DNA from 2 places in the Paenibacillus sp. FSL W8-0194 genome. Region 1 is predicted to be linked to the other one. Evidence: a T-box and tRNA genes for the amino acid it is inferred to sense, from the RefSeq annotation. Region 1 holds a T-box; the other holds one or more tRNA genes.
The links. A T-box is a leader RNA that pairs with one kind of tRNA and senses whether it is charged. The one in region 1 lies ahead of MKY58_RS06165 (valine--tRNA ligase), so its partner is inferred to be a tRNA-Val.
Positions count from the first base shown of each region.

Region 2: it encodes a tRNA-Val, which carries the amino acid that the T-box ahead of MKY58_RS06165 (valine--tRNA ligase) is inferred to sense. The anticodon was not compared.

Region 1 is NZ_CP150205.1:1,431,276-1,440,164, forward strand. Features, by position in the region: gene hemL (glutamate-1-semialdehyde 2,1-aminomutase) at 1-78, shown strand, start outside; gene MKY58_RS06155 (RluA family pseudouridine synthase) at 75-980, shown strand; gene MKY58_RS06160 (LysM peptidoglycan-binding domain-containing protein) at 1,117-2,439, shown strand; T-box leader at 2,632-2,928, shown strand; gene MKY58_RS06165 (valine--tRNA ligase) at 3,011-5,677, shown strand; gene MKY58_RS06170 (folylpolyglutamate synthase/dihydrofolate synthase family protein) at 5,752-7,128, shown strand; gene murC (UDP-N-acetylmuramate--L-alanine ligase) at 7,133-8,500, shown strand; gene MKY58_RS06180 (SPOR domain-containing protein) at 8,691-8,889, shown strand, end outside.
Region 2 is NZ_CP150205.1:1,858,031-1,866,919, forward strand. Features, by position in the region: gene MKY58_RS08040 (AI-2E family transporter) at 1-171, opposite strand, end outside; gene MKY58_RS08045 (YjcZ family sporulation protein) at 379-495, shown strand; gene MKY58_RS08050 (mechanosensitive ion channel protein MscL) at 574-735, opposite strand; gene MKY58_RS08055 (glycerophosphodiester phosphodiesterase) at 882-1,616, shown strand; gene MKY58_RS08060 (hypothetical protein) at 1,722-1,880, opposite strand; gene MKY58_RS08065 (hypothetical protein) at 2,086-2,289, opposite strand; gene MKY58_RS08070 (bifunctional UDP-sugar hydrolase/5'-nucleotidase) at 2,632-4,494, shown strand; gene MKY58_RS08075 (DUF1259 domain-containing protein) at 4,935-5,558, opposite strand; tRNA gene MKY58_RS08080 (tRNA-Val) at 5,775-5,847, opposite strand; gene MKY58_RS08085 (hypothetical protein) at 6,076-6,252, shown strand; gene MKY58_RS08090 (GNAT family N-acetyltransferase) at 6,543-6,989, shown strand; gene MKY58_RS08095 (DUF3892 domain-containing protein) at 7,072-7,311, shown strand; gene MKY58_RS08100 (MBL fold metallo-hydrolase) at 7,384-8,121, opposite strand; gene MKY58_RS08105 (hypothetical protein) at 8,231-8,425, shown strand; gene MKY58_RS08110 (copper amine oxidase) at 8,656-8,889, shown strand, end outside.

The sequences.
Region 1 (8,889 bases):
TTCGTGTCGGCGGCCCACAGCATCGAGGATATCGATGCGACCATCGCCGCCAACTACAATGCCCTGAAAAACCTGTGACAGCGTGGAGGCGCCGCGGCGAGTGGCTGGAGCTGACCCCGGGGAAAGCCCTGACCGGGGCGGCTGACCGGAATGAGGCTACGGTACAGTGGCTGCTGCAGACGCTGGGAATGCCGGAAAAGCTGCTTCGGCAGCTGCAGGCAAACAAAGGGATCGAATGGAGAGGGGACCGGCTGCGGCTGGCCCTCTTTCCCGTTCGTCCGGCAGGCATAAAGCCCGTATGGCGGGACTTGGAGGTGCTCTACGAGGACGACTTTTGCCTGGTCGTCCATAAGCCGGCGGGCATGAACATTCACCCGGACGGCCGAAAGGGCGAACCGGAGCCGACGCTCGATCATGCCGTCGCCGCCCATTACGAGATGCAGGGGGCAGAGATTGCCGTCCGTCATATTCACAGGCTGGACCAATACACGTCAGGTCCGGTGCTGTATGCCAAAAACGATTGGGCCCAGCTTAAGTTGGACGAGGATATGCGCCAGAAGCGCATCGCCCGCAGCTACGCGGCATTCGTGCACGGGGTGGTGCCCGCCGATTTGCATGTGATCGATTTGCCGATCGGCAAGGACCGCCATCACAAGCAGCGCAGACGCGTATCGCCAACGGGCCAACACGCCGTGACCCGCGTGCGCTTGGGCTGGGCGTACCGGAACGCTTCGCTGGTCCATTTGGAGCTGGAGACGGGCCGCACGCACCAAATCCGGGTGCACCTGAGCCATCTGGGACACCCCCTGCTCGGCGATGCGCTGTATGGGGGCAGCACCGCGCTCATCGGACGGCAGGCGCTTCACGGGGAACGGCTTGCCTTTTCGCACCCGTTTACGGGCGAGCGCATCGAAGTCGCCGATCCTTGGCCAAGCGATATCCGGCAGCTCGAGCAAAAGCTGCTTAGCCCCACAATATAAAATGTCGGCGCAAACCGCCGGACGCGCGCAAAAATGGAATGCCCTCCTGTTTGGAGCATATAGATAAAATGAGTAACGATTTTTGGGGCTCATGCCGTGAGCAGGCTCACGGTTAGAAATATGCCGAAAGGAGGACATGATTCTAGTGTTTGACCAGTCCTACGGTTTGCGTTTTGATATTTATGAACGGATTCATTTGACGGAAGAATTGCCGGGCATCGCCGAACTGGAAGAAGTGGAGCTCCTGCCCAATATCCAGGTCATCAGCCAGGATGAGCAGGTCGCGCTGCGCGGCCACCTGCTGCTTACCGGCTTGTACCGGGGGGACGGGGAGGAAGACGGGACGCAGCGGCTTGAGCATTTCATTCCCGTGGAGATTACGGTCCCTGCAAACCGCGTCACTTCGCTGGACGAAATATCGGTCGAAATCGAAAACTTCGACGTGGATCTTTTGTCCAAACGAAGCATGAACATTACCGGCGTCCTTTCGCTTCGCGGGATCGAGACGGCGGCGAGCGAACCGGAATCTTCATGGAATGCCGATGAATTTACCGTTGTACATGCGTCCGAGGATCCCGCGGAGGATCCGGTGCTTGCCGCTTTTTTGGAGGAAGGGGAGCTTGATGCCGATGAAGCGAAGGCCAGGGAACCGCACGATGAAGCAGCCGCGGACGAACAGGATGCGGAGGCATTTGCGACGGAAGGATTCGCTGCCGCTCCGAAGGCTGCGGGAAGCCCCGGCGATGCCGAAGCGGAGGCGGCTGAAAACGAACCGGCAGCCGTCAAGCGTCCTTCCGAAGAGGTGGCGCAGACGGAAGAAGAACCTGCGCTTGCCGCGTTACATACGGACAAGGAATCCGGGGAGCGCGGCGGAAAGGGCAAAAACCAGCCGAACGTTTGGCATTTCGAGCATGAAGACGAGTCGGAACTGCTGCATCCCGAAAAAACGGCGATCCAAGCGGATGAGGATACGGAAAAGGATCTCTACCTGACTTCCGTGGGTCAGGATCAGCCGTTTGAGCCGGCCTTCCCGTTCAGCGCTTTCCAAAGCGAGTCGGTTCCGCAGGAAGAAGCGCCGGATGAGCGGGAAATGCGGGTCGCGCTCGGCAGCAAGAAGGAAGCGGAGTCCGGCGAAAAAGAAGCGATCGGATTTTCTTCGTTGCTATCCTCCAGCCGCTCCCAGAACCAGCAGGAGCAGCAGGCTGCCCCGGAAGAGCCGAAAGCGGAGGAGGCGGAACGCGAGTCGTCCGCGAGCGATGATATTCAGTGGCAGAACCTCTTCCTCGGCAGCAGCACGGAGAAAAACCAGTTCCGCAAGGTGCGCCTTTGCATCGTGCAGCGGGAAGAAACCCTGGAGACGATCGCAAATCGCTACCAGCTCACCGCCCGCGAAATTTTGCTGTATAACCGCCTGTCCGAGCAGACCGTCGAGGAAGGACAGATTCTCTACATTCCATAAATTCGCGTTGACGACGCCCGGTGCCCGAATAAGCGCCGGGCGGTTCTTTTTTTTGTGCCTTCGCCAAAGGAACCGGTTTAAGAAACTTACATATGCTAATAATAAACGTTATAACGCCGAATGACTTTAGGCAACGACGCCGGTTATGTTGACTAAAACCCGCAACCAAGTTATGATGAGTATATATTTTGTTCAAGAACGATGATCGGGAATAGTAGGATGACATGCCCTTCAGAGAGTGGAATTGCTGCGCTGAGAGATTCCGCAGGATGCTGTTTCAACCGAAGTCGCCCGGGAGTTGCCTGCTTGATCCCGTCCGCTTTTTGCGCCGGGTTAGGGCATGGCCGGCCGCAGCCGTTATCTGCATGAAGTGTCGCGTGCATGAAGGCATCCGTCCCGGAGGACGGCCGCCAGAGAGATCTGGCTTAGAAGTTGCCCATGGCGCGAAACAAAGGTGGTACCGCGAAAGAACAGCCTTTCGTCCTTTGAGGACGGAAGGCTTTTTTGTTTTTCTTGCTAAGGATTGCCAAAATCCCGAAGAAAGCTGATCTTGTGATGGAGGAGTTAGAAAATGACAGAGCAGGACAACAAATTAACGACGGAAATGCCGACGACTTACGATCCGAAGGCTGCCGAGCAAAAATGGTACAAATATTGGATCGACGGCGAATTCTTTAAGGCGGGACAGCGCAAAGACGCAAAGCCTTACACGATCGTGATCCCGCCGCCGAACGTAACCGGCATGCTGCATATCGGGCATGCGCTCGATTTTACGCTGCAAGACATTTTGATCCGCACCAAGCGGATGCAGGGATATGACGCGCTGTGGCTTCCGGGCTCGGACCATGCCGGCATCGCCACCCAGACGAAAGTGGAGCAGAAGCTGCGCGAGGAAGGCGTTACCCGTTATGACCTGGGCCGGGAGAAGTTCCTGGAAAAGGTATGGGAATGGAAGGAAAAATACGCCGAAACCATTCACGAGCAATGGGCGAAAATGGGCTTTTCCCTCGATTACTCCAGGGAGCGGTTCACGCTGGACGAGGGATTGTCCAAAGCGGTGCGCGAAGTTTTCGTCAAGCTGCATGAAAAAGGGCTCATTTACCGCGGCAAACGCATCATCAACTGGGATCCGGCCGCCCGTACGGCGCTGTCGGACATTGAAGTCGAATATAAAGAGGTTCAAGGACATCTCTATCATCTTGCCTATCCGCTGAAAGACGGCAGCGGGCATATCACGGTCGCGACGACGCGTCCGGAAACGATGCTGGGCGACACCGCCGTCGCGGTTCATCCGAAAGACGAACGTTACAAGGACATGATCGGCAAAATGCTCGTGCTGCCGATCGTGGGCCGCGAAATCCCGGTCATCGCCGACGAGTACGTCGACAAGGAATTCGGAAGCGGGGCCGTTAAAATTACGCCTGCCCACGACCCGAACGACTTCGAGGTCGGCCTGCGCCATAACCTGCCGCAAATTACGGTGATGGACGAGACGGGCACGATGAACGACCAGGCCGGCAAATACGAAGGGCTTGACCGCAGCGAATGCCGCAAGCAAATCGTTCAGGACTTGAAGGAGCAGGGCGTTCTGATCCGGATCGAAGACCATGTCCATCAAGTCGGGCACAGCGAGCGCACCGGCGCCGTCGTAGAGCCGTATTTGTCCACGCAATGGTTCGTCAAAATGCAGCCGCTGGCCGAAGCGGCCATCGAAGCCCAGAAATCGGGCAAAGGCGTTAACTTCGTGCCCGAACGTTTCGAAAAAACCTATTTGAACTGGATCGAAAACGTTCGCGACTGGTGCATTTCCCGCCAGCTCTGGTGGGGCCACCGCATTCCGGCTTGGTACTGCGACGACTGCGGCGAAGTTCACGTGGCCTATGAAGAGGTCGCTGCATGCTCCAAGTGCGGTTCGGCAAACCTCCATCAGGACGAAGACGTGCTTGATACCTGGTTCAGCTCCGGGCTGTGGCCGTTTTCGACGCTGGGCTGGCCGGACCAAACCGACGATTTGAAACGCTACTATCCGACGGACGTATTGGTGACCGGTTACGACATCATTTATTTCTGGGTAGCCCGGATGATCTTTACCGCGCTTGAATTCACCGGCGAAATTCCGTTCAAGGACGTGCTGATGCACGGACTGGTGCGCGATCCGGAAGGCAAAAAGATGTCCAAATCGCTCGGCAACGGCGTCGACCCGCTGGATGTCATCGAGAAGTACGGTGCGGACGCCATGCGCTACATGATTTCGACGGGCAGCACGCCCGGACAGGATTTGCGCTTCCGCTGGGAACGCGTCGAGCAGGCCCGGAACTTCGCCAACAAGATCTGGAACGCTTCGCGTTTCGCGCTTATGAACCTTGAAGGCTTCACGTACGGCGACATCGACATCAGCGGCAACCTGAGCACGGCCGACCGCTGGATTTTGCACCGTCTGAACGAAACTTCCCGGGACATCACGCGTCTAATAGATGCCTATGAATTTGGCGAAACCGGCCGCTTGCTGTATAACTTCATCTGGGATGACCTCTGCGACTGGTATATCGAATTTTCCAAGCTGTCGTTGTATGGGGAGGACGAAGCGGCGAAAAAGACGACGCAATCGGTGCTTGCCTATGTGCTCGACCGTACGCTCCGGATGATTCATCCGTTCATGCCGTTCATCTCCGAGGAAATTTGGCAGCACCTTCCTCATCAGGGCGACACGATCACGCTGGCGGCTTGGCCGGAATATGATCCGGCTCTCGAAAATGCCGATGCGGCCCGCGAAATGTCCCTGCTGATGGACGTGATCCGCGCGGTGCGCAACATTCGTGCCGAAGTGAACGTGCCGATGAGCAAAAAGGTCGAGCTCATGCTTAATGCCGGAGACGACCAGGTGCTGCAAATCGTCAACCGCAACGAAATTTATGTACAGCGCTTCTGCAACACGTCGAGCTTCACGGCGGGAACCGGGCTTGAAGCGCCGGACAAGGCGATGACCGCCGTCGTCACCGGAGCCGAGCTTTACCTGCCGCTGGCGGGGCTGATCGATATCGATCAGGAAATCGCCCGCCTCGAAAAAGAGCTCAAGCACCTGAACAGCGAAGTGGAGCGCGTTGAAAAGAAACTTGGCAATCCGGGCTTCGTATCCAAAGCGCCAGCCAAAGTCATCGACGAAGAAAAGGCGAAAATGGCGGACTACGCCGAAAAACGGAGCAAGGTATTGGCTCGGATCGAGGAACTGAAGGGTTAAGTTGCTGAAGGAATCTGCCCCCGGGTGCGCCGGCATCCGGGGATCAAATAAATTTCAGAAGGTGAAAAACGGAAATGGGAGATCAATTTGAAGGCTTCTCTTCTTTGCGCACTTACGCGGAAGCCGCCGACTGGATTAACGGGCTGATCCCTTTCGGAATACGCCCCGGCATGGCCAGAATTGAAAAAATGATGGAAATGCTGGGCCATCCGCACCGGCGGCTGAAATTCATTCATGTCGCGGGTACGAACGGCAAAGGCTCGACCTGCGCGTTTTTAACCCGGGTGCTTCTGCAAAGCGGCTATACCGTGGGAACGTACACTTCCCCTTACATCACCAAGTTCACGAACCGTTTTCAATACAACGGCGAGGATATTCCCGAAGAAACGCTTCTGATGCTTGCGAATCGGCTGTACCCAATCGTTGAGGAAATTGCGGCGACCGAGCTCGGATCTCCGACGATGTTCGAGGTTTCGACGGCGCTTGCGATTTTGTATTACGCCGAGGAATGCGTGCCGGATATCGTCGTATGGGAGACCGGTCTGGGGGGAAGGCTGGATGTAACCAATATCGTATACCCGGTCGTGTCGGTCATCACGAACATCGGTATGGACCATACTGACATTCTTGGCGATACGATCGAGCAAATCGCTTTTGAAAAAGCGGGGATCATCAAACCGGGCGTACCGGTGGTCAGCTGCGTTCAGCAGCCGGAAGCCATCGAGGTTTTGCGCAAAAAGGCGGAGGAATGCCGCACAACGCTGTATTTGGCCGGGGAAAAATTTACGTTCGAATACACGGGCGACCACGGTTCGTATCAATCCTTCCATTTCAACGGCCCATTTCGGGAATACGATATTGAAATCGGCATGAAGGGCGAGTACCAGATTGCCAATGCGGCCGGGGCGCTGATGGCCCTGGAGGTTTTGCGCCAGTACATGGCTTTCGTCATGGAGGAAGAAGATATGTTAAAAGGGTTCCGGGGTACGGTATGGGCCGGGCGGATGGAAGAGATCTCTTCGAATTCCGCGCCGCGCATCGTGCTGGACGGAGCCCACAATCCGGAAGGTGCGGAATCCTTGCGGAAAAGCATCGAGCGGCACTATCCGCACAAACGGTTAAATTTGATGATGGGAATGCTGGCGAATAAGCATCATGAATCCTATTTGAAGCATATACTTCCTATAGTGGATACGCTTATCCTGACCGAGCCGGACTTCCGGAAAAAAATGGACGCTGCGGCGCTGCGCGATATCGCGGAGGGGCTGAAGCATTCCTACGGCAAACCGGATTTGCAGATCATCGTCGAACCGGATTGGAAAAACGCGCTGGAACTACTTAAGTCACGGACAGAAGCGGAGGATTTGGCGGTAGTATCCGGCACGCTTTATTTGATTTCGGATGTGCGGGCCGCTCTGCTGGGTCAATCCGATTCTGAAAAAGGTTGGTGAAAATCTGTTGAATTCTGAACATGTTCATTTTATCGGTATTGGTGGCTACGGGATGAGCGCCATTGCACGGGTTATGCTAGAAATGGGATACAAGATCACGGGTTCGGACGTGGCTTCCCAGGAATTAACGGAAAAATTGGCGGCCAAAGGCGCCAAAATTTATATCGGGCATACGGCCGAGCAGGTTCATGGAGCGGATTTGGTCGTATATTCGACGGCTTTGCCGAAAGACAACGTGGAACGCGTCGAAGCGGAACATCTGAACATTCCGATTCTGCACCGGTCGCAAATGCTGGCAAGACTGCTGAACGAACGCAAGGGCGTCGCGGTCGCCGGCGCTCACGGCAAGACGACCACGTCCTCCATGATCGCTTTGGTGATGGAAGAATGCGGCATCGACCCGACGTATATCATCGGCGGGGAAATCATGAACGTCGGTACGAACGCCAAAGCCGGAAAAGGGGATTTCGTCGTCGCCGAAGCGGACGAAAGCGACGGATCGTTCCTGCAGTATCATCCTTGGCTCGGCATCGTGACCAACATCGAAGCCGACCATTTGGAAAACTATGACGGCGATTTTGAAAAGCTGAAAAAAGCTTACGTTCAATTTCTGAATCAGATCCGCGAAGACGGCACGGCCGTCGTATGCGCGGACGACGATAACATCCAGGCGATCATTCCGGGCATCCGCTGCCAAGTGGCGACGTACGGCATCGACGCCAAGGACGCGGAATACACCGCAACCGATCTGGCGCTCGGAGACCGCCAAGTATCCTTTACGATGAACCATAAGGGCGAACCGCTCGGAACGGTGCAATTGTCGGTGCCGGGCCGCCATAACGTATACAACGCGATGGCAACGGTCATCTCCTGCCTGAAGGCGGGAATTTCGTTCGAGCAAATCGCCGGCGCCATCTCCAAATTCCATGGGGCGAAACGCCGGTTCCAAGTGCTGGGCGAAAAAGACGATATCCTCATTATCGACGACTACGCTCACCATCCAACGGAGATCGAAGCCACGATCAGTGCGGCCAAAGCGACGGGAAAACGGATCATCGCCGTATTCCAGCCGCAGCGCTACAGCCGTACCTTTTTCCTGCTGGATGCGTTTAGCCGCGCGTTCGGCGATGCGGACGAGGTCATTATTACCGATATCTATTCGCCGGCAGGGGAAAAGCAAATCGAGGGGGTACACTCCGCCAAGCTGGTCGAGCTGATCGTGCAAAACAGCAACAGCGGGGCCCGATATCTTCCCACGAAAGAGGATGTGCTGGCCGACCTGAAGCAAAGAATCAAGCCGGGTACCCTCGTGCTTACGATGGGCGCCGGGGACATATGGAAAGTCGGCTACCAGCTGGCCAAGGAGCTGTAGCCCTTCCAGGGCCGCGGCTTACATAGAAACAAAACGAAGAGGCCTTCCCATATGCAGCGTATGCTGCGTACGGGCGGCCTTTTTCTTTTGAGCTTCGATAACTTGCCCGAATTCATGATCCCCAGGCGGCATAAGTCCGGACAATCCGTCATATATTCCTTGTAATAGAGACAAGGGTGAGGTGTATGACGTGAACAAGGCGAGAATGACATTTCGCTTTAATCAGGACCCGCCGCGAGGGCTCGATGCCGGGCAGGAAACGACGAAAAAAGCGGAGCCAATGCTTAAACCAATGTCCGGGAGGGAAGCCGCGCCGGATCAGGCGGAAAACGGCTTGCCGCCGCGGCACGAGCCTATAGAGGACAGGCCCGAAAAAAAACTGCATGTCG
Region 2 (8,889 bases), 430 kb from region 1:
GATCGGACGCAGCAGATAATACATAAAACCCGCCAGCATGACCGGAATGATCATAATGTTGAACAAAAGAACCAACGGATTGAATATGAAGCTGACCTTCGAGCCTAAATAGATGATTAACAGCGCAAAAATCAGCCCAAGGCAAGTGCGAAAATATTTGCTTTGCGGCAAGCGAATCCCCCCAGTTTTGCATAGACGTCAAGCAACCTTTTGCTATCTATTTCCCTTTAACCAAAATGGATGCTTTTTATTCATGCAAACGGCATCCGCTGGAAGCAAATGTTCATTCAAGGCAAAAAAAAGAAGTGCTAACGTCCAAACCATTGGCCAAAAGGCCTCATACGCTAGGGATGAGCAATGGATGAAGGAGGGAGTTCGATGGGTGAAGTGGTTGGCGGAGGTTACGGATACCCTGGCGGAGTATTCCATTCGACGGCTGCAATTCTGGTTCTCTTCATTCTGCTTGTCATTATTACGCGCGCAATCGTGTATTGATGACCCGGCACTTGGCATCCTGGCGAAACATCGCCAGGGTGTTTTTGCGTTCCGGCGGGGGATGTCCGCACGCTTGCATCAATAAATGATCCGGCGATGGACTTGAACGGGCGTTCCGTATATGCGGCTCAAGCGGCGGGCCTCCTCGGTCACCTGGACAAGCATCGCGTGAAGGCGCTGGCTCATGGGGCGAATCGTTTCCTTTACCTCTCCATGCACGATAACGTCGAATACGATCATTGTTTTTTCAGCTCCTCAAGTATTCTTTTTCCCGGGTCTGTAATCATGATAGAATATGGTTGTTAACAGGCCATGAAATGGAGCAGCAAGTTATGTTAATTTTCCACAATATCACTGGAGAAGGTAGATCGGGGAGGCTGAAGGGAATGGGAAACGTCGTTAATTTTGCGCACAGGGGTTCATCCAAAATTTGTCCCGAAAACACGATGGCGGCTTTCAGAAAAGCACTGGAGCAAGGGGCGACCGGCATCGAAACGGATGTGCAGCTTACGAAAGACGGACATTTGGTGCTGATTCACGATGAAACGCTGAACAGGACGACGACCGGCACCGGCTGGGTGAAAGACCACACGTTAGATGAATTGAAGGAGCTTGATGCGGGGAGCTGGTTTCATCCCGATTTTCGGGGAGAGCGCCTTCCGCAGCTCGACGAGCTTTTGGAACTGGCCAAAGACGGGGGAACGATCATCAATATCGAGCTCAAAAACGGGGTCGTGCCTTACGAGGGGCTTGAAGAGAAAGTGATCCAAAGGGTGCGGGATTACGGGTTGAGCAACCAGGTCGTGATCTCCAGCTTCAACCATTACTCCTTGCTGCTCTGCAAACAAATCGCCCCGGAAATCCGGACCGGCATCCTTTATATGGAAGGCCTCTACGAACCATGGGCATATGCCGGCACGCTGCAGGCCGACGCGCTGCATGCTTACCACCGCGCAGTGCTGCCCGAATTCGTGGCTGCCGCCAAAGCGGCGGGAAAAGCGTATCACCCGTTTACCGTCAATGACCCGGACGAAATGCGGAGATTGCTGCAAGCCGGCGTGGACGGAATCATTACGGATTATCCGGATCGGCTTGACGCTTTGCTGGCGGAGGAAAAATAAAAAAACGAAAATAAACCGGATCCGCTGCGGATACCGGTTTTCTTTTCGCTATGGGAATCACTGCGGAAGACGATCATGCGTTAGAGGGACCGCGGCAAAAAGAGGTCAAGACTCTTCCTTTTTATGTCTGGCCGCTTCTTCCGAGCCTTCCTCCAAAATTTCCTCGATCATGCTGGTCGAAGAGGGATTTTCGCGTTCGGGATCCGGAATCGGATCTACGCCGGGGAATCTTTTCTCCTCCTCATGGCTGCGATGCTTATCCATACCAATCCACTCCTTTTTTCGATATCGGAAGGATGCCGCATAGGTTCATAGGATGTTCCGAAAAGGGTTTCCCTATGCGGGAGGCGGCGTGATGGACCTTTACCGCTGCGTCCTATGTAATATAAACGGGTGGACCGGATACGAAACAGGGCGCGGGGGAAAAAAGCTCAAGAAAAAAGCTGCCCCATCGCTGCGGCAGCGCCGTTCATCCGTTGGATTGGAAAGCGATCAGGCGCGATACGTGGCTCACTTCGTCCATCGGGATCCAGAAATGACCCAGCGGGGTGCGCATTTTTAATTTTGCGGGATCGTTGGACGGTTCAGGGATGCCCGTTAAGGTACTGCCGTCCACGCTTTTGACGAAAATCGTATGCTCGTGTTTGATGGCTAATTCGATGACCTTTTCCATGCGACTATTCTCCTGTAAATACAGACTATCGAATCATGTTCTAGTTCTATCATACGGGAAAGTCTGCAGGTTATAAAGTTCTTTTTTAAAGGTTTTAAGACAATAGGCCTAAACGCGAACCAGGTATGTTACATATTCATGCTCCAGAAATCAATCCATTTCCAGGCTCGAAAATACGCTTGATAGCATGGATGAGAAGTAAGATCGCGGCGATAAGTTCATGCTTGACCATATTTCATTCCCCTGTGTATACTTTTTCTTAAACAAATGTTCTCAATCGCGTAACATTTGTTCAACGATTCATACAACAAAAAGGGGAGAGTGTTGTTTTTGAATTTTAAAATGAAAGCGAAAACAATGGTAGTCACGGGGCTGCTGTCCACGTTGTTCGCCACGTCGGCGTTCGCGGCGCCGCTGCATCCGGTGCAGCATACCGATTGGATGCAGGAGAAACATATTGTAAACGGTTTCGAAAAAGGGGACCTGATGCTGGCGCAGCATATTTCCCTCGGGGAAGCGGTCGCTTTGTTCGCCAGAATCCAAGGCGAGCAGGCAAGCACGCCGAAAGGATACTGGGCAGCCAATTATTTGGATTGGGCCGCTAAGAAAGGCGCCATTACGAAAGAAGAAACGGCTCAAGGAAGAACGTATCCTTCCTCCGAAAAATTGGCGAAAATCGCCAAGGCGCTTGGAATCGATTTGAAGCTGGCTTCCGGAACGCAGGTGACCCGCGGCGATTTCATCAATGCCCTCGGCGAAGCCGTTACGGAGCATATCACGATCGCGCATACGAATGACGTGCACGGCCACATCCAAGAAAATGCGAAAGACAAAGAGTTCGGTTACGCCAAAATCGCTACGCTCGTCAAACAATGGCGCGAAGAAAACAAAAACTTCCTGTTGATGGACGCGGGCGACACGTTCCAAGGAACGATCTACTCGAACCAATTCAAAGGCGAATCCATCATTCCGATCCTGAACAAACTCGGTTACGAAGCCATGACCGCAGGGAACCATGAATTCGACTTCGGTTATGAGCAGCTGCTTAAATTGCGGGACAAGCTCGACTTCCCGATGATTAACGCGAACGTGTTCAAGGCGGACGGCACAAACCTGCTGATTCCTACATACACCGTTGAAGTCGGCGGCCAAAAAATCGCCTTCATCGGATTCGTGACGGAGGAAACGCCGATCGTTACCCATCCGAACAACGTCATCGGCCTTACGTTCAAAGACCCGGTCGAAATCGCCAAGAAGCTGGTTCCGGAAATGAAGGCCCAAGCGGATCATGTGGTCGTCGTATCGCATATCGGCGTTGAAAAAGACAGAGAAATCGCGAAAAACGTGTCGGGCATCGACCTGATCATCGGCGGGCATTCCCATACGCCGCTCCGTACGCCCGAAAAGGTAAACGGCACCTATATCGTGCAGGACTGGGAATACGGAAAATCGCTGGGACGCGTGGACTTATACTATTATAATAAAGATTTGGTCGGATTCAGCGGCGGATTGGTCGAATACGACGAAAGCGTCAAAGCCGATCCTGAAATCGAGAAGCTGGTTCAGGAGGTCGTGAAAAAGGTTGACGATGCGATGAACGTGGTCATCGGGAAAACCGAAGTCGATCTTCACGGCGAAAGAACCGAGGTGCGCGCGGTCGAGACGAATTTGGGCAACTTCATCGCTGACGCGATCATTGAGAAGACCAAAACGATCAAAGGGCACGAAGCCGACGTGGCTTTGGTCAACGGCGGCGGCATCCGCGCCAGCAAAAAAGCCGGGGACTTGACGAAAAAGGACCTGTATTCGATCCTTCCGTTCCCGAACACGTTGACGGTGGTCAAAGCGACGGGGGCCGACATCAAAGCGGCACTTGAGGTATCGGTCAAAGGCGTGGAGAAAAAAGACGATCTTCCGGGCTCCTTCCTGCAGGTCGGCGGATTGTCCTACGTCTACGACGTGACGAAGCCGGTAGGGGAGCGCGTCCTGGAAGTGAAAATTGGAGGCCAGCCGCTTGACCCGAACAAAACGTACACCGTGGCGACAAACGACTTCATTACGTCGGGCGGGGACGGATATTCGATGCTGAAAAAAGATGAAGTGCTGAACACCGGATATACGTTCTATGACGTCGTGGAAGAATATCTGGAGAAGGTCAAAGTGATCAGTCCGAAAACGGAAAACCGCATCGTCGAGAAAAAATAGAAGAATTCAAGCGAAGGGGCCGGCCAGATTGCCGGTCCTTTTGGTTTTGCCGACCTCCAAGACGGAGCACATTCATGCGGTTGAAAATAGGATTTTACATAAAGCATACACAATGAGAAATACACCCGCAATTAACGTTAATATTCCATGCAAACGCGTAAACCATAACCGTTTATCGGTTGCGTAGGGATCGCCGAATCCGCCGAACCATCTCGTATCCGGTCTTTTGATCGTAAACATGCCGCATGTGATCATGATAACCCCCCACAATATCCAAGACATACGAATCACTCCTTTGCATATAAAACGCAAGAAGGAACAAATAGTTATACCAAAAAACAGAGGAAAGGAAAAAGAAGTGCTTGCCAGAAGCACTTCCTTCAATGGTGCATTTTTAGATTTTGCTTAGTGAACCGTTAATCCCATACCTTCATTTGGTATCATGAAAATCGCTTATTGGATCTTAAAGCTCTGTTCATCACACGAGGTTTTTTCGTGACCAGACTTCGATTGGCGACGCGTGGTCTTTGAGTGGTTCTTGTTCTGCTTTGAACGCCGGACCGTTTAGGTCTGTTTGTGCCATAGAATCTGCTGCTGGATAAGCTTCCTTGGCTTGATCCATTAGAGCGATGTTCGCCACTGGATCTGCTTGGCCGTATCGTTCGGGTAGTCAGCACCCGAAACGCTTCGGCCGATTTCTGGGCGAAGACAAGCGGCGGCTCAATGGACTTGAAATGGATGAACATGAGTACGGGGTTCGTTAACAGCCAGTGATTGTGTATCGCTGTGACTTCAATTCCGCGCTGGCGGAGTGCGGAGACGAACGGATTAATTTCTTCCTGCAAAATAACGGTTTCACCCAAATTGAGCGCATTTCCGCGGCTGTCCAGGTCTTCAAACGAGAAAAAAGCAGCGATGGCCAGAACCGATTTTGTTCTTCTCCCTTGAATCAACGGTTGAAGGTTGCTGCGAACTCTTGTCACGGTACAAACGCCATTTGCCACTTCCGCCGTCCCGCCTAAAATGCTTGCGAACTTTGAGCACAGCGAGTTTTGAATGGACATACAAATATACCTCCTTTTCAAAGATGGTATATTATATGAAATTTTAATAGTTTTGCTCGTTATAAAAATACTATGTATCAATATTTCCGCAAAAATATAAGATACTGCTAATTTTATATGGAAGGGGCTCATTCCGCTCCCCAATGCAAGTTTTACAGTGGGCATATTCCTGAGGACAAAATAAAAGAAGCCTTGGTATACCAAGGCTTCTGGAGATGATCTGCAGTGGGCTCGAACCACTGACCCCCACCCTGTCAAGATGGTGCTCTCCCAGCTGAGCTAGCAGATCGTATCGAAGAACAATTTATATATTACCAGGGAAGAAGAGGAGTGTCAACAACTTTTTTTCAAAAACATGCATCGCGAAATAAAATTTTCATATGATTGAAATCCATGAATAGATCATGGCAAAACCCGGGAAAACTGATGACAAAGCCCGTGGTCCAGCGATGGGCGTTTCGAAACGGGCAAAAAGGTTAAATAACTCAGTAAAAACCGGCTAAAGGAGTGGCCTCTCATGCCAAAAACATGGCGGTACAAAATTTTGGGCTGCTGTCTGATCGTGCTGCTGTCGGGCTGTTCGGCGTTTCAGTCCAGCGCGGATCGCGGCGATGACTCTCCGGTCATGATAGATATCTACGACCCTTCGGTTCCGGAAGACGTGTATTCCAAGGGAGAAATTACGCCCCCGTAGTCATGCGGCAGCAGGCAAAAGAGGCAGCGGCCGCTGCCTCTTTTTATTCTTCATCCCATTTGCGGGAATAGCCCTTTTTTGTCACATAAATAAAAGAATAGATCAGCACGGCCGACATGACTGCGCAAAGAAAGATCGTAAATCCCATTCCCATATGGCCCATCCGGCTCCTCTCCGCGATATACCTCCACTATACATGAAATTCATTTTTTTGTATAATAATCGAACCGTGTTTTTGGCAATGGAAGCGGTAAAACGGACACAACGAAAGACGAAAGAGAGGTTTCATCATGGCTGCCGAAATCATCACTGTAACGACGCCGGAACTGCTGCAGCAGGGACTGGACATCCGGAAAAAGGTATTCGTCGAAGAACAAAACGTTCCCCTGGACCTTGAAGTCGACGAGTTCGATACGATCAGCGACAACGTGCACCATCTGTTGGTGCAGGATGAAAACGGGGACTACGTCGCCACGGGGCGTTTGATTTACTACAACAACGAAACGGCAAAAATGCAGCGGATCGCCGTGCTTAAGGAGCATCGTCAAGGCGGCTACGGCCGCATTCTGCTGATGGCGCTCGAAAACCGCGCTCGCGAGCTGGGGCTTGCCTATGCCCTTTTGGACGCGCAATGCCAAGCCGAAGGTTTTTACGCAAAGCTCGGTTACGAGACGATTTCCAAAGAGCCCTTCGACGATGCCGGCATTCCCCATGTCCGCATGAAAAAAACGCTGTAAGGCGAATAAAGGCTTCATTGCCGGGAGATGCTAAACCATGCCCGCATTTTGGGGCATCTCACGCGTAAAGGAGCGGATCACCATGGGAAATCCAGGCCGTGAAACGTTTATCGCCGTGCAAAAAAACGGCGACGGCGATTTGACTGCTTTCAAAACTTCGACCGGACGCGTCTTGAAATACGATGAGGCGCTGCAGGAAGTCAAAGCCGGAGCGATTGCCGGCGTCAACGTGTTTAAAGGAAGAGACGGGGAAATGTATATTCGCGGCGACGCGGATGGCGATCCATCGAACAATTTGGATAATTTGCCCCGTTTTGAATAAGACGGCAAGCTAAAAAAAGCCGGTGCAAGCATGGTATATGCTTGTACCGGCTTTTTGCCGTGCAGGGACGGATTAAACCGGGTATATGCGCCCCTGTTCGATAAACGCCATGCCCCCGGTTTTGCCGATGAAGTCGTCTTTGTTGTCCGCGTAATGCATCAGATAGGTCATGCTGCGGATTTGCTCCGGCAGTCTCATCAGTTCGTCAAGCGTCGTGTGAACTTCGCCCGGGCCTTCAAGCTGGCAGTCGTGCATAATCATGCGGCAGCCGCGCCGCTCGACAAGCTGCTGCAGCAGTCCGGGATCATAGACCATATCCGCGCTGTAAAACAGCCGTTCGTTTATAAACAGGGAATAGCTGTTTTTGCCGGGGATATGTCTGGTCGGAATCAGTTCGATCCGGATATGCTCGGAAATGTCGTAGGCCTGATCAGGCGCGAGCGGGCAGACCTCGAACAGATCCTCAAGGCATGTGATCTCCCCCTCCTGGTAAAGTCCTCCCCGGAGCGAATGCTCCCAGAGCACCGTGACCAGCGTCTCGGCTATGTACAGTTTGATTTTGCGCTTGTAGGTGAATTTCATCTTAAACGCGAGCTCCTCCAGTCCGCCCACGTGATCCGCGTGGATATGGGTAATGAGGACGGCGTCCACGTCTTCGAAGGATTTGCCGAGCCGGTGCAGCGCAAGCGGAGCGGTGACCCCGCAATCGATGAGAAGGGTGAAGGCCCCGTCCGTAAGCAGGGCGTTGTTGTTGAAGTAGGTTTTGGCAAAGGCGCTGCCGGTGCCGATCATTTGCAGTTCCAAATTCAAGGAATACACCTCCCGTGATGTCTCAGAAATCATTATATACCATAGGTTCCACTTTCGGTTTGTTCTCCATACAATGCAGCAAAGGCTTTTAGGAAATGGGGAATCAGGCATGGTCAAGTCAAAAGGCAAAAAACCGGCGCAAGCTAAAGGGGAAAAAGTGCATAAAGGCATGAGGCTGGTGACGTCGGAGGTGTGCGAGGCGTGCAAAACGCCATGCGCGCGCGGAATGGCTTACGCCGCCCGCATGAGGGAGCCGGGCGCCGTCGGCAAAGGCGTGCCTTGCATACTAACGAAAGTGAATTAACCGTTATTTGGTCAAGGGCAACCTGCGTGTTTACGCAGGTTTTTTCGTGCTGGCGAGGAAGAGAGACACGGCGGGCTATTTTTAATGCGAGGATTTTGCAACTTAAGACAGAGACCTGAAATTTTGGTTTCAAAAATTTAACCTGATAAAGGGAAGTTCCGACCGCAACTTGCACACTTACTTTTAGTATATATATACAACAGCATGAAGGAAATGGAGGGAATGAAAGGATGAGAAGCTGGAAAAAGATTTTGGTATGCGTCTTTGCCTTCTCCCTGATGGGGGGCTCCGTCATGTTCGCGGATTCGGTGACCCAGAAGATCAAGGTTTGGATCAACGGTCAGGAAGTGCAGGACGGCGGTTACGTGATCGACGGCAAGACCTACGTGCCCATCCGGGAGTTTAACGGCGTGGTGACTTGGGACGGAGATTCGAACCAGGTAAAATTCATCAAGCCGAATGTA